DNA from 2 places in the Pseudomonas sp. S3_B11 genome. Region 1 is predicted to be linked to the other one. Evidence: predicted binding sites of a transcription regulator. Region 1 holds the regulator's gene; the other holds the start of a gene.
The links. The regulator FliA, encoded in region 1, starts transcription of late flagellar genes. The targets are predictions, from matches to a motif close to CTAAAGTTTNNNNNNNNNNNGCCGNTAA.

Region 1 (5,407 bases):
AGGCGCACCAGACGGTTACGCACCAGCACCAGTTCGCCGACCATGTTCATGATCTCGTCCAGGCGTGCGGTATCGACCCGAACGGTAGTCTCGGCTTCGCTGGCCGGTTTTTCCGCTGGCGCAGCCGCCGCAGCACGGGCAGGTGCCGGGGCCGCAGTGGCAGCAGGCTTGGCGGGTTCGGCCTTCGGTTCCGGTGCCTTGGCAGCGGGTTTGGGCGCAGCCTTGGCTGCTGGAACAGCAGTGGCGGTAGTGCCGGCAGCAGGAGCGGCCGCGGCCTTCCCGACTTCTGTAAACTTGCCTTTGCCGTGCAGCTCGTCGAGCAGCGATTCGAATTCGTGATCGCTGATCAGGTCGCTGCCAGCCGCGGCGGCAGCCGGCTTGGCTGGCGCCGGCGCGGAAGCGATGGCCGAATCCAGCGCGTCAACGGCAAACGTGCCCTTGCCGTGCAACTGATCGAGCAAGGCTTCGAATTCGTCGTCGGTGATGTCGGAGTTGTCGCCCGCCGCTTTCGGGGCAGCCGGAGTCGCCGCTGGCGTGACCGCATCGGGAGCGAACTGGCCTTTGCCATGGAGCTGGTCGAGCAATGACTCGAACTCGTCGTCGGTGATTTCATCACTGGCGTCAGCTGTTGCATTGGCGGGCGGCGCAGCAGGTGCCGCCGGCGCTTCGGCTTGGGCCTTGACGGCGTTCAGCGAATCCAGCAGTTGTTCAAATTCGTTATCGGTGATGTCGCCCGACTCTTCGGCGACCGGCTCTTCAGCCACTGCCTCGGCAACCGGAGCCGCTTCATCAGCCGATTGCGGCTCCGCCAGGCGTGCCAGCGCGGCGAGCAACTCAGGCGTGGCAGCGGTGATCGGCGAGCGCTCACGCACTTCGCTGAACATGCTGTTGACCGCATCCAGCGCTTCAAGCACCACGTCCATCAGTTCCGAATCAACGCGACGCTCACCCTTGCGCAGGATGTCGAACACGTTTTCGGCAATGTGACAGCACTCCACCAGCTCGTTGAGCTGGAGGAAGCCGGCGCCTCCTTTTACAGTGTGGAAACCGCGAAAAATTGCATTGAGCAGATCCGCATCATCTGGTCGGCTTTCCAGCTCGACCAGCTGTTCGGACAGTTGCTCTAGAATCTCGCCGGCCTCAACCAGGAAATCCTGAAGGATCTCTTCATCGGCGCCGAAGCTCATTAATGGCTGCTCCTAAAACAGGGCTAAAACTCAGAATCCAAGGCTGGACAGCAAATCGTCCACATCGTCCTGACCGGACATAACGTCTTCTCTTTTATCGGCATGAATCTGCGGACCTTCACCCTGAGAGAGATGTTTTTGTGGATCTTTTTCAGCAAGCATCGCTTCACGGTCGTGTTCGATGCCTGCAAAGCGGTCTACCTGGCTGGCCATCAACACCAGTTTGAGCAGGTTACTTTCCACTTCGGTGACCAGTTGGGTCACACGCTTGATCACCTGGCCGGTCAGGTCCTGATAGTCCTGAGCCAGCAGAATATCGTTGAGGTTGCTTGCCACCGCGCGGTTCTCGGTGCTGCTGCGCGCCAGGAAACCGTCGACCCGACGGGCCAACTCCCGAAACTCTTCGGCGCCGACTTCGCGCCGCATGAACCGACCCCAGTCGGTGCTCAAGGCCTGGGCTTCTTCGCTCAGGCCGTTGACCAGGGGCGTTGCGCTTTCCACCAGGTCCATGGTGCGGTTGGCCGCGGCCTCGGTCAGCTTGACCACATAACCCAGACGCTCGGTGGCGTCGGTGATCTGCGAGACTTCCTCGGCCTGCGGCATATTCGGGTCGATCTGGAAATTGACAATCGCGCTGTGCAATTCACGCGTGAGCTTGCCCACCTCCTGATACAGACCGCGGTCACGGGTCTGGTTGAGCTCATGGATCATTTGAACCGCATCGCCAAAACGACCTTTTTCAAGGCTGTCGACCAGTTCGCGGGCATGTTTTTTCAGGGTCGATTCGAAATCACCCATTGAAGATTCGTTATCCATAGCTCCCCCGTGGCGCCGTTAACCGATGCGTTCGAAGATTTTTTCAATCTTCTCTTTCAACGCCTGGGCCGTGAAGGGTTTGACCACATAGCCGTTTACACCGGCCTGGGCCGCTTCGATGATCTGCTCGCGCTTGGCTTCGGCAGTGACCATCAGCACCGGAAGATGCTTGAGTTTTTCGTCGGCACGCACCTGGCGCAACAGGTCGATACCGGTCATGCCCGGCATGTTCCAGTCGGTGACCAGAAAATCGAAGTTGCCACTGTGCAACATCGGGAGCGCAGTGGTCCCGTCATCTGCTTCGGCCGTGTTGGTGAACCCAAGGTCACGCAACAGGTTTTTTATGATCCGCCGCATCGTTGAGAAGTCATCAACGATGAGGATTTTCATGTTCTTGTCCAATTCGACCTCCAAGCAGTCTTAAACGCGCCCAGCACCTGGACGCGCCATTTCAATCAATCCGGCACAACACTCGACAACGGTCTGGAGCACCACGGATGGAGACTGGCACAGCACCTGCCAGGCCAGCCTCGTTCGCAGTGTCCCCACACTGCCTGTCAACGCGCTCGCCACTCCCCCAAACGCCCCCGCAAACGGGCCGCGCACTGGCTGTGTAACTGGCTGACCCGCGATTCGCTGACCCCCAGGACCTCACCGATTTCCTTGAGGTTCAGCTCTTCGTCGTAGTACAGCGCCAAGACCAGCCGCTCACGCTCCGGCAAATTGGCAATCGCTTCCGCCAGCGCGCTCTGGAAACGTTCATCTTCCAGGTCACGCGACGGCTCCATGTGAGCACTCGCGTTATCCTCGTGCAGCCCTTCATGTTCGCCGTCCTGCAACAGGTCGTCGAAACTGAACAGGCGGCTGCCCAAGGTATCGTTCAAAATCCCGTAATAATCGTCGAGACTCAACTGGAGTTCGGCCGCAACCTCGTGATCTTTAGCGTCACGCCCGGTTTTAGCTTCAATTGCCCGAATTGCATCACTGACCATGCGGGTATTGCGGTGTACCGAACGCGGCGCCCAATCGCCCTTGCGGACTTCATCGAGCATGGCGCCGCGAATGCGAATACCGGCATACGTCTCGAAACTCGCGCCCTTGCTCGCGTCGTATTTGTTCGACACTTCGAGCAGGCCGATCATGCCCGCCTGGATCAAGTCTTCAACCTGGACACTGGCCGGCAACCGCGCCAGCAAGTGATAGGCGATACGCTTGACCAGTGGCGCGTAACGCTCGATCAATTCGTATTGGGCGTCCCGTGCCGATTTTTTATAGAGATGGTTGTAACCGCTGGCTGTCATAGCACGGGCCCTGCTGTTTGTTGCACAAGACGCTCGACGAAAAATTCCAGATGCCCGCGAGGGTTGGCCGGCAGTGGCCAGGTATCGACCTTCTGGGCGATGGCCTTGAACGCCAGCGCGCATTTGGAGCGTGGAAAGGCTTCATAAACGGCACGTTGCTTCTGGACGGCCTTGCGTACGCTTTCGTCGTAAGGCACTGCGCCGACGTATTGTAGGGCGACGTCCAGGAAGCGATCCGTGACCTTTGTCAACTTGGCGAACAGGTTGCGCCCTTCCTGCGGGCTCTGGGCCATGTTGGCCAGGACACGGAAGCGGTTCATGCCATAGTCGCGGTTAAGCAATTTGATCAGGGCATAGGCGTCGGTGATGGACGTCGGTTCGTCGCAGACCACCAGCAGCACTTCCTGGGCCGCGCGGACGAAACTGACGACCGAGTCACCGATACCGGCTGCGGTGTCGATCACCAGCACATCGAGATTGTCGCCGATGTCGCTGAAAGCCTGGATCAGGCCCGCGTGCTGGGCCGGGGTCAGGTGAACCATGCTCTGGGTGCCTGAGGCTGCCGGCACGATGCGAATCCCGCCCGGCCCCTGCAACAACACGTCACGCAGCTCACAGCGCCCTTCAATCACGTCCGCCAGCGTGCGTTTGGGTGTAAGCCCCAACAACACGTCGACGTTCGCCAGGCCCAGGTCGGCGTCCAGCAGCATGACCCGTCGGCCAAGCTCTGCCAGAGCCAGGGACAAGTTCACTGACACGTTAGTCTTCCCGACGCCACCTTTGCCGCCGGTCACCGCGATCACCTGTACGGGATGCATGCTGCCCATGTTCGTTCTTTACCTTGTCTTACTTAGACGGAGGCCACATTACTGGCTGCGCGTTCGCATACGGAACAATGCATGGCAGACCATCGATGTAGGTACAAAAAATATTCATGATTACCTCAGCCGACCTGCTTGGTCGGGCTGTGGTAGATATCAGCGAACATATCAGCCATGGCTTCTTCGCTGGGTTCTTCCTGCATTTGCACACTCACGGCACGACTGACCAGTTGATGACGGCGCGGCAGATGCAAATCATCCGGGATCCGCGGCCCGTCGGTCAGGTAGGCCACCGGTAATTCATGACCGATCGCCAGGCTCAACACCTCGCCCAGGCTTGCCGTTTCGTCCAGCTTAGTCAGGATGCAGCCGGCCAGCCCGCAGCGTTTGTAGCTGTGGTATGCGGCGGTTAGAACCTGTTTCTGGCTGGTGGTTGCCAACACGAGATAATTTTTTGACTTGATACCGCGTCCGGCCAGGCTTTCGAGCTGCATGCGCAGGGCTGGATCGCTGGCTTGCAAGCCTGCGGTATCGATCAGCACGACGCGTTTGCGCAGCAGCGGCTCCAGCGCCTGGGCCAGGGACTGGCCCGGATCCACATGGGTCACCGACACATTGAGGATCCGGCCGAGGGTCTTGAGTTGCTCCTGGGCACCGATGCGGAAACTGTCCATGCTCACCAGGGCAATGCTCTGGGCGCCGTACTTGAGTACATAACGGGCGGCGAGCTTGGCCAGGGTGGTGGTCTTGCCCATGCCGGCAGGGCCGACCATGGCAATTACCCCGCCTTCCTCCAGCGGCTCGACTTCCGGGGTCGCGATCATCCGCGCCAGGTGCGCCAGCAACATGCGCCAGGCCTGGCGAGGTTCTTCAATACCATTGATCAGCGCCAGCAGGTCCCGGGACAACGGGCCGGACAGGCCGATGCGTTGCAGGCGACGCCACAGGTTGGCCTGGGCTGGACGGCTGCCTTGCAGCTGGTTCCAGGCCAGGGAGCCGAGCTGGACTTCCATCAGCTCGCGCAGGCTGTTGAGTTCAAAGCGCATCGAGTCCAGGGCGCGCGGATCGACACCCCGGGCAGGCGCTGCGGGCGCCGGCTCAGGACGACGCGGTTCGGCTTGGGCCTGCTCGATCAGCGGTTCGGCAGCGGTCAACGGCAGGCCAGCCGTCAGCGGCTGACCGGCGAACAATTGACGATTGGTGCCTGCCGCGGCCTCGCCTTCGCTGCTGCGCAGGCTCAGCTCGGCCTGGGCGCTGGCGATGCGCGATTGAGTCTTGCGCA
Region 2 (5,407 bases), 3.4 Mb from region 1:
CGGATTCGAGGATGTCTTCCAGCAGTTCACGGCTACCGAAGTCGCCAACGCTTTCGCAGTGGGCGATAGCGGCCTTCAGGTCGGTGTGGCCGGTGCGCTCGATACGCAGGTCGCACTCAAGCATTTCCCGGGTATGTTCGCCGATGTGCAGCTTGCCCAGGTCCTGGACGTTCGGCAGGCCTTCGAGAAACAGGATGCGCTTGATCAGCTTGTCCGCGTGCTTCATCTCGTCGATCGATTCGTGGTACTCGTGCTTGCCCAGCTTGTTCAGGCCCCAATCCTCGTACATGCGTGCATGCAGGAAGTATTGGTTGATCGCGACCAGCTCATTGGCAAGGATCTTGTTGAGATGCTGGATGACTGTAATGTCGCCTTTCATGATGAGGCCTGCCCTGTAATAGCCGTGTATAAGGCGGAGTTTGAGCCGCGCATTTACGAGTGTCAAACCTAAGTTATTGAATAATAAATGAAAATTAATCGGAATAAGAATGTTTGTGTTCCGCGTCTGGACGCTAAGCAATTGATTTGCAGGCATAAAAAAACCGGACACTGGGTCCGGTTCCTTGAAAATTGTTTATTACGTGCTGTTACGCGGCGCTAAATTCTACCGGGTAGGGGATCGAGGCCTGTGCCGTTTGCACTTTGGCGAGGGTTTCACGAACCACTTCCTTGGCCAGGCAGGCACATTTGCCGCATTGGCTGGCTACGCCGGTGGTCTGGCGGACTTCGCGATAGCTGCAGCAACCTTCGTAGATCGCTTCGCGGATTTGCCCGTCGGTGACGCCAGTGCAGAGGCATACATACATAAGTGAGAACCGTCGCTGGTTGTGACTCAATTGAGACGGATCTTAATGTTAACGAGAATGATTGTCAAAGTGGTTTCTCAAGGTCTTGCGCCTGAGTGTTGCCAGGCTGACGAACGGTTTGTCCAGGACAATTGAGGCTGCATGAAACCGGACGGCGATTTTTCGATGTCACCGAAAAACCGTTGAAGACAGTCCAAATGCGCGGTGTATGATGGTCGGCCCTTGCAAGCGGGTTCGTGTCACAGGGCTGTCGCCTGAGGGTGACAGGCTGGCCCGGACCATGTTTTCACGCTATTACATCAGGAGATACCCAATGAGCGTACTCGTAGGCAAACAAGCCCCAGACTTCACCGTTCCAGCCGTCCTCGGCAACGGCGAAATCGTCGACAGCTTCACCCTGTCCTCGGCCATCAAAGGCAAATACGGCCTGGTGTTCTTCTATCCACTGGACTTCACCTTCGTCTGCCCGTCCGAGCTGATCGCACTGGATCACCGCATGGATGATTTCAAGGCGCGCAACGTCGAAGTGGTCGCTGTTTCGATCGACTCGCACTTCACCCACAACGCCTGGCGCAACACCCCGATCAACAATGGCGGTATCGGTCAGGTGAAATACACCATGGCTGCCGACATGAAACACGAAATCGCCAAGGCCTATGACGTTGAGTCCGAAGGCGGCGTGGCCTTCCGTGGCGCGTTCCTGATCGACGACAAAGGCGTTGTCCGTTCGCAGATCATCAACGACCTGCCACTGGGCCGTAACATGGAAGAACTGATCCGTCTGGTCGATGCGCTGCAATTCCACGAAGAGCACGGCGAAGTTTGCCCGGCCAACTGGAAAAAAGGCGACAAGGGCATGACCGCTTCGCCTGAAGGCGTTGCCGCTTACCTGGGCGAGCACAGCGACAAGCTGTAAGCGCACCGAGGCATAAAAAAACCGGCCCATGATGGGCCGGTTTTTTTATGGGCGTTTCAAACTTGTCGGCTGAAACACAGGACCTTATGGCGAGGGAATTTATCTGTGGGAGCAAGGCTTGCCCGCGATGGCTGCGATGCGGTCTTCCAGAAACCGAGTCGCCTGTGTCGCGAGCAAGCTTTGCTCCCACGGAGGGCCGCCACAATGGCTCTACTGGTTAGTCGTCGAAATCCTGCCAGCCACCCATCTCTTTCCACCGGTTGACGATGCCGCAGAACAGCTCGGCGGTCTTCTCGGTGTCGTAGCGGGCCGAGTGGGCTTCACGGCCATCGAAATCGATGTCAGCCGCCTGGCACGCCTTGGCCAGGACGGTCTGGCCGTACGCCAGGCCAGCCAGGGTCGCGGTGTCGAAGCTGGAGAACGGGTGGAACGGGTTGCGCTTCATGTCCAGGCGCGCGACGGCGGCGTTGAGGAAGCCCAGGTCGAAGCTGCTGTTGTGGCCGACCAGGATCGCTCGCTTGCAACCGTTGGCCTTGAGCGCCTTGCGCACGCCACGGAAGATGTCGGTCAGGGCCGTTTCTTCGCTGACTGCCATGCGCAACGGGTGATCGAGCTTGATCCCGGTGAACTCCAGGGCCGCCGCTTCGACGTTGGCGCCTTCGAACGGTTCGACACGGAAGAAGTAGGTGTGGTCAGGGAACACAAAGCCTTTTTCGTCCATGCCGATGGTGGTCGCCGCGATTTCCAGCAAGGCGTCGGTGGCGGAGTTGAAACCGCCGGTTTCTACGTCGACGACAACCGGCAGATAGCCACGGAACCGAGCAGCCATGGGGTGACGGGCGCCGCCCGAACCACCGTTGCCGTCCAGTTCGTCGTCGAAATGATCTTCACTCACGCGTTTTCCTCCAGCAGGCGCCAGCGCAGTTTTTCACCGGCGCGCAGCGGGATGACAGCCAGGTCGCCGAAAGGCAGGCTGGCGGGGGCGGTCCACTCATCGCGGACCAGGGTAATACGATCGGTGTTCACCGGCAGGCCATAGAAACGCGGGCCATGCAGGCTGGCGAAACCTTCGAGTTTGTCCAGCGCGTTGCGCTGTTCGAACGCCTCGGCGTACATCTCGATGGCGGCATAGGCGGTGTAGCAGCCGGCGCAACCGCAGGCCGCTTCCTTGGCGTGCTGGGCGTGGGGGGCCGAGTCGGTGCCAAGGAAAAACTTGGCGCTGCCGCTGGTGGCGGCGTCCAGCAAGGCTTCCTGGTGGGTATTGCGCTTGAGGATCGGCAGGCAATAGAAGTGCGGCCGGATCCCGCCCACCAGCATGTGGTTGCGGTTGTACAGCAGGTGATGGGCGGTAATGGTCGCGCCGACGTTGGCCGGTGCCTCGTTGACGAACTGCACGGCATCGCCGGTGGTGATGTGTTCGAACACCACCTTGAGCGTCGGGAAACGCTCCACGACGCGGCGCATGTGCTCGTCGATGAAGATTTTCTCGCGGTCGAACACGTCGACGTCGCCCCGGGTGACTTCACCATGGATCAACAACGGCATGCCGACTTCGGCCATGGCCTCCAGCGCCGGGAAAATCTTGTCGATGCTGGTGACGCCGGAGTCGGAGTTGGTGGTGGCACCGGCCGGGTACAGCTTGGCGGCATGGACGAAGCCGCTGGCCTTGGCCTCGCGGATCTCTTCGGGCTGGGTGCGGTCGGTGAGGTAAAGCACCATCAACGGTTCGAAGCGGCTGCCAGCCGGGCGTGCGGCGAGGATGCGCTGGCGATAGCCGTCGGCCTCGGCGGCGTTGCGCACTGGCGGAACCAGGTTAGGCATGATGATTGCGCGCCCGAAGGTGCGCGCGACATCGGCGACGGTATGGGTCAACACAGCACCATCGCGAAGATGAATATGCCAGTCGTCGGGACGCAGCAGGGTCAGGCGGTCGGACATTGGGGGGCTTCCAGGCGGGTCAAACTGTGGGAATGCTACCGGAAAAGACCGATTCAGGCACCCGCTATCAAGTTCTGCCGCAACTTACCGATAGCTCCTACAGGTGTGCCACGAATCCGTGCAGTGCGCCGGACAGGCGTCATGCCTCCAGCATGCGTCGATCTTTGTATAAAAGTCAGTGGAGCCTCCCGTGCGCCAGCGTTATCTAGCCTTGCTCAGTGTGTTTGCCAGCCTTCCCGCCATGGCGCTCACTTTCCAGACCCGTCTGGAGAGCATTGAGTGGACGGTCGAAGGCGACAAGTTCGAGTGCCGGCTGAGCCAGCCGATCACTGATTTTGGCAGTGGCGAATTCGTGCGCCGGGCGGGCGAACAGGCGACGTTTCGCCTCAAGACCTATAACCCGATGCTTGGTGGCGGTTCGGCAACCTTGCTGGCGGCCGCCGCACCGTGGCAGCCGGGGCGGGGCGATATCAACCTGGGCTCGGTCAGCATCGGCAGCGGCGACGTACTGTTCAACAGCTCCCAGGTCCAGGCTGGCCGCTTGATCAGTGGGCTGATGGAAGGTCGCAGCCCCGTGGTGCGCCGCAACACCGAGGACGGGCGAGTCTCGGAAGTCCGTCTGCTGCCGGTGCGTTTCAGCAAGGCCTTCAACGACTATCAAGGCTGCGTGGCAAAACTGTTGCCAAAGAATTTCGAGCAGGTGAAGCAGACACAGATCGGCTTCCCCGGCGAAGCTGTCGAACTCGATGCCCATGCCAAAGCGCAGTTGCAGGTGATGCTCGACTTCATCAAGGCCGACCCCAGCGTCAATCATGTCGAGCTTGACGGCCACTCCGACAACAGCGGCAACCGCCTGACCAACCGTGAGCTGTCACGCCGCCGGGCCCTGGCGGTCCAGGACTTCTTCAAGGCCAATGGCTTCCAGGAGTCGCAGATTACCCTGCGCTTCCACGGCGAGCGTTATCCCCTGGTGCCCAACACCAACGCCGCCAACCGAGCCAAGAACCGTCGCGTAGTCGTGCGCCTGGAGCGCGTGGCGCCGACCGAAGCGCCGGCACCGCAGGCACCCGCCGCGCAGCCCGCGCCCACTGCCGCGCCTGCCAAGGCTCCGGCGCCAACCGCAGCGCCGGCCAAGGCGCCCGCTGGGGCTACGGCACGAACGTCCTGAGTCGATTTTGACCGTCGCACGCTCGACATAATCTGTCGCTTCGTCGTCATAAGCTGTCGCGCCCCTGTAAATTATCCGCGCTGGACGTTAGACTTCCCGGCTTTCCGTACAACCCGTGGAGTGATGGCATGGCGGACATAAACAAGGTCGTTCTGGCGTATTCCGGCGGCCTGGACACTTCGGTGATCCTCAAGTGGCTGCAGGACACTTATAACTGCGAAGTGGTGACCTTCACCGCTGACCTGGGGCAGGGCGAAGAAGTCGAGCCTGCACGCGCCAAGGCCCAGGCCATGGGCGTCAAAGAGATCTACATCGATGACCTGCGCGAAGAGTTCGTCCGCGATTTCGTGTTCCCGATGTTCCGCGCCAACACCGTTTACGAAGGCGAGTACCTGCTGGGTACCTCCATCGCCCGTCCGTTGATCGCCAAGCGCCTGATCGAAATCGCCAACGAAACCGGTGCCGATGCCATTTCCCATGGCGCCACCGGCAAAGGCAACGACCAGGTGCGTTTCGAGCTGGGTGCCTATGCCCTCAAGCCGGGCGTGAAAGTCATTGCCCCGTGGCGTGAATGGGACT

Region 2: a site for FliA is predicted at 3,727-3,754, ahead of AB4O22_RS02935 (flagellar protein MotY). Genes of this name have one in related genera too.

Annotation. Positions count from the first base shown of each region.
Region 1 is NZ_CP162749.1:4,140,844-4,146,250, forward strand. Features, by position in the region: gene AB4O22_RS18570 (chemotaxis protein CheA) at 1-1,187, opposite strand, end outside; gene AB4O22_RS18575 (protein phosphatase CheZ) at 1,218-2,003, opposite strand; gene AB4O22_RS18580 (chemotaxis response regulator CheY) at 2,022-2,393, opposite strand; gene fliA (RNA polymerase sigma factor FliA) at 2,561-3,304, opposite strand; gene fleN (flagellar synthesis regulator FleN) at 3,301-4,131, opposite strand; gene flhF (flagellar biosynthesis protein FlhF) at 4,248-5,407, opposite strand, start outside.
Region 2 is NZ_CP162749.1:638,891-644,297, forward strand. Features, by position in the region: gene bfr (bacterioferritin) at 1-379, opposite strand, end outside; gene AB4O22_RS02915 (bacterioferritin-associated ferredoxin) at 588-806, opposite strand; gene AB4O22_RS02920 (peroxiredoxin) at 1,120-1,722, shown strand; gene rnt (ribonuclease T) at 1,940-2,617, opposite strand; gene pyrC (dihydroorotase) at 2,614-3,660, opposite strand; gene AB4O22_RS02935 (flagellar protein MotY) at 3,851-4,828, shown strand; gene AB4O22_RS02940 (argininosuccinate synthase) at 4,957-5,407, shown strand, end outside.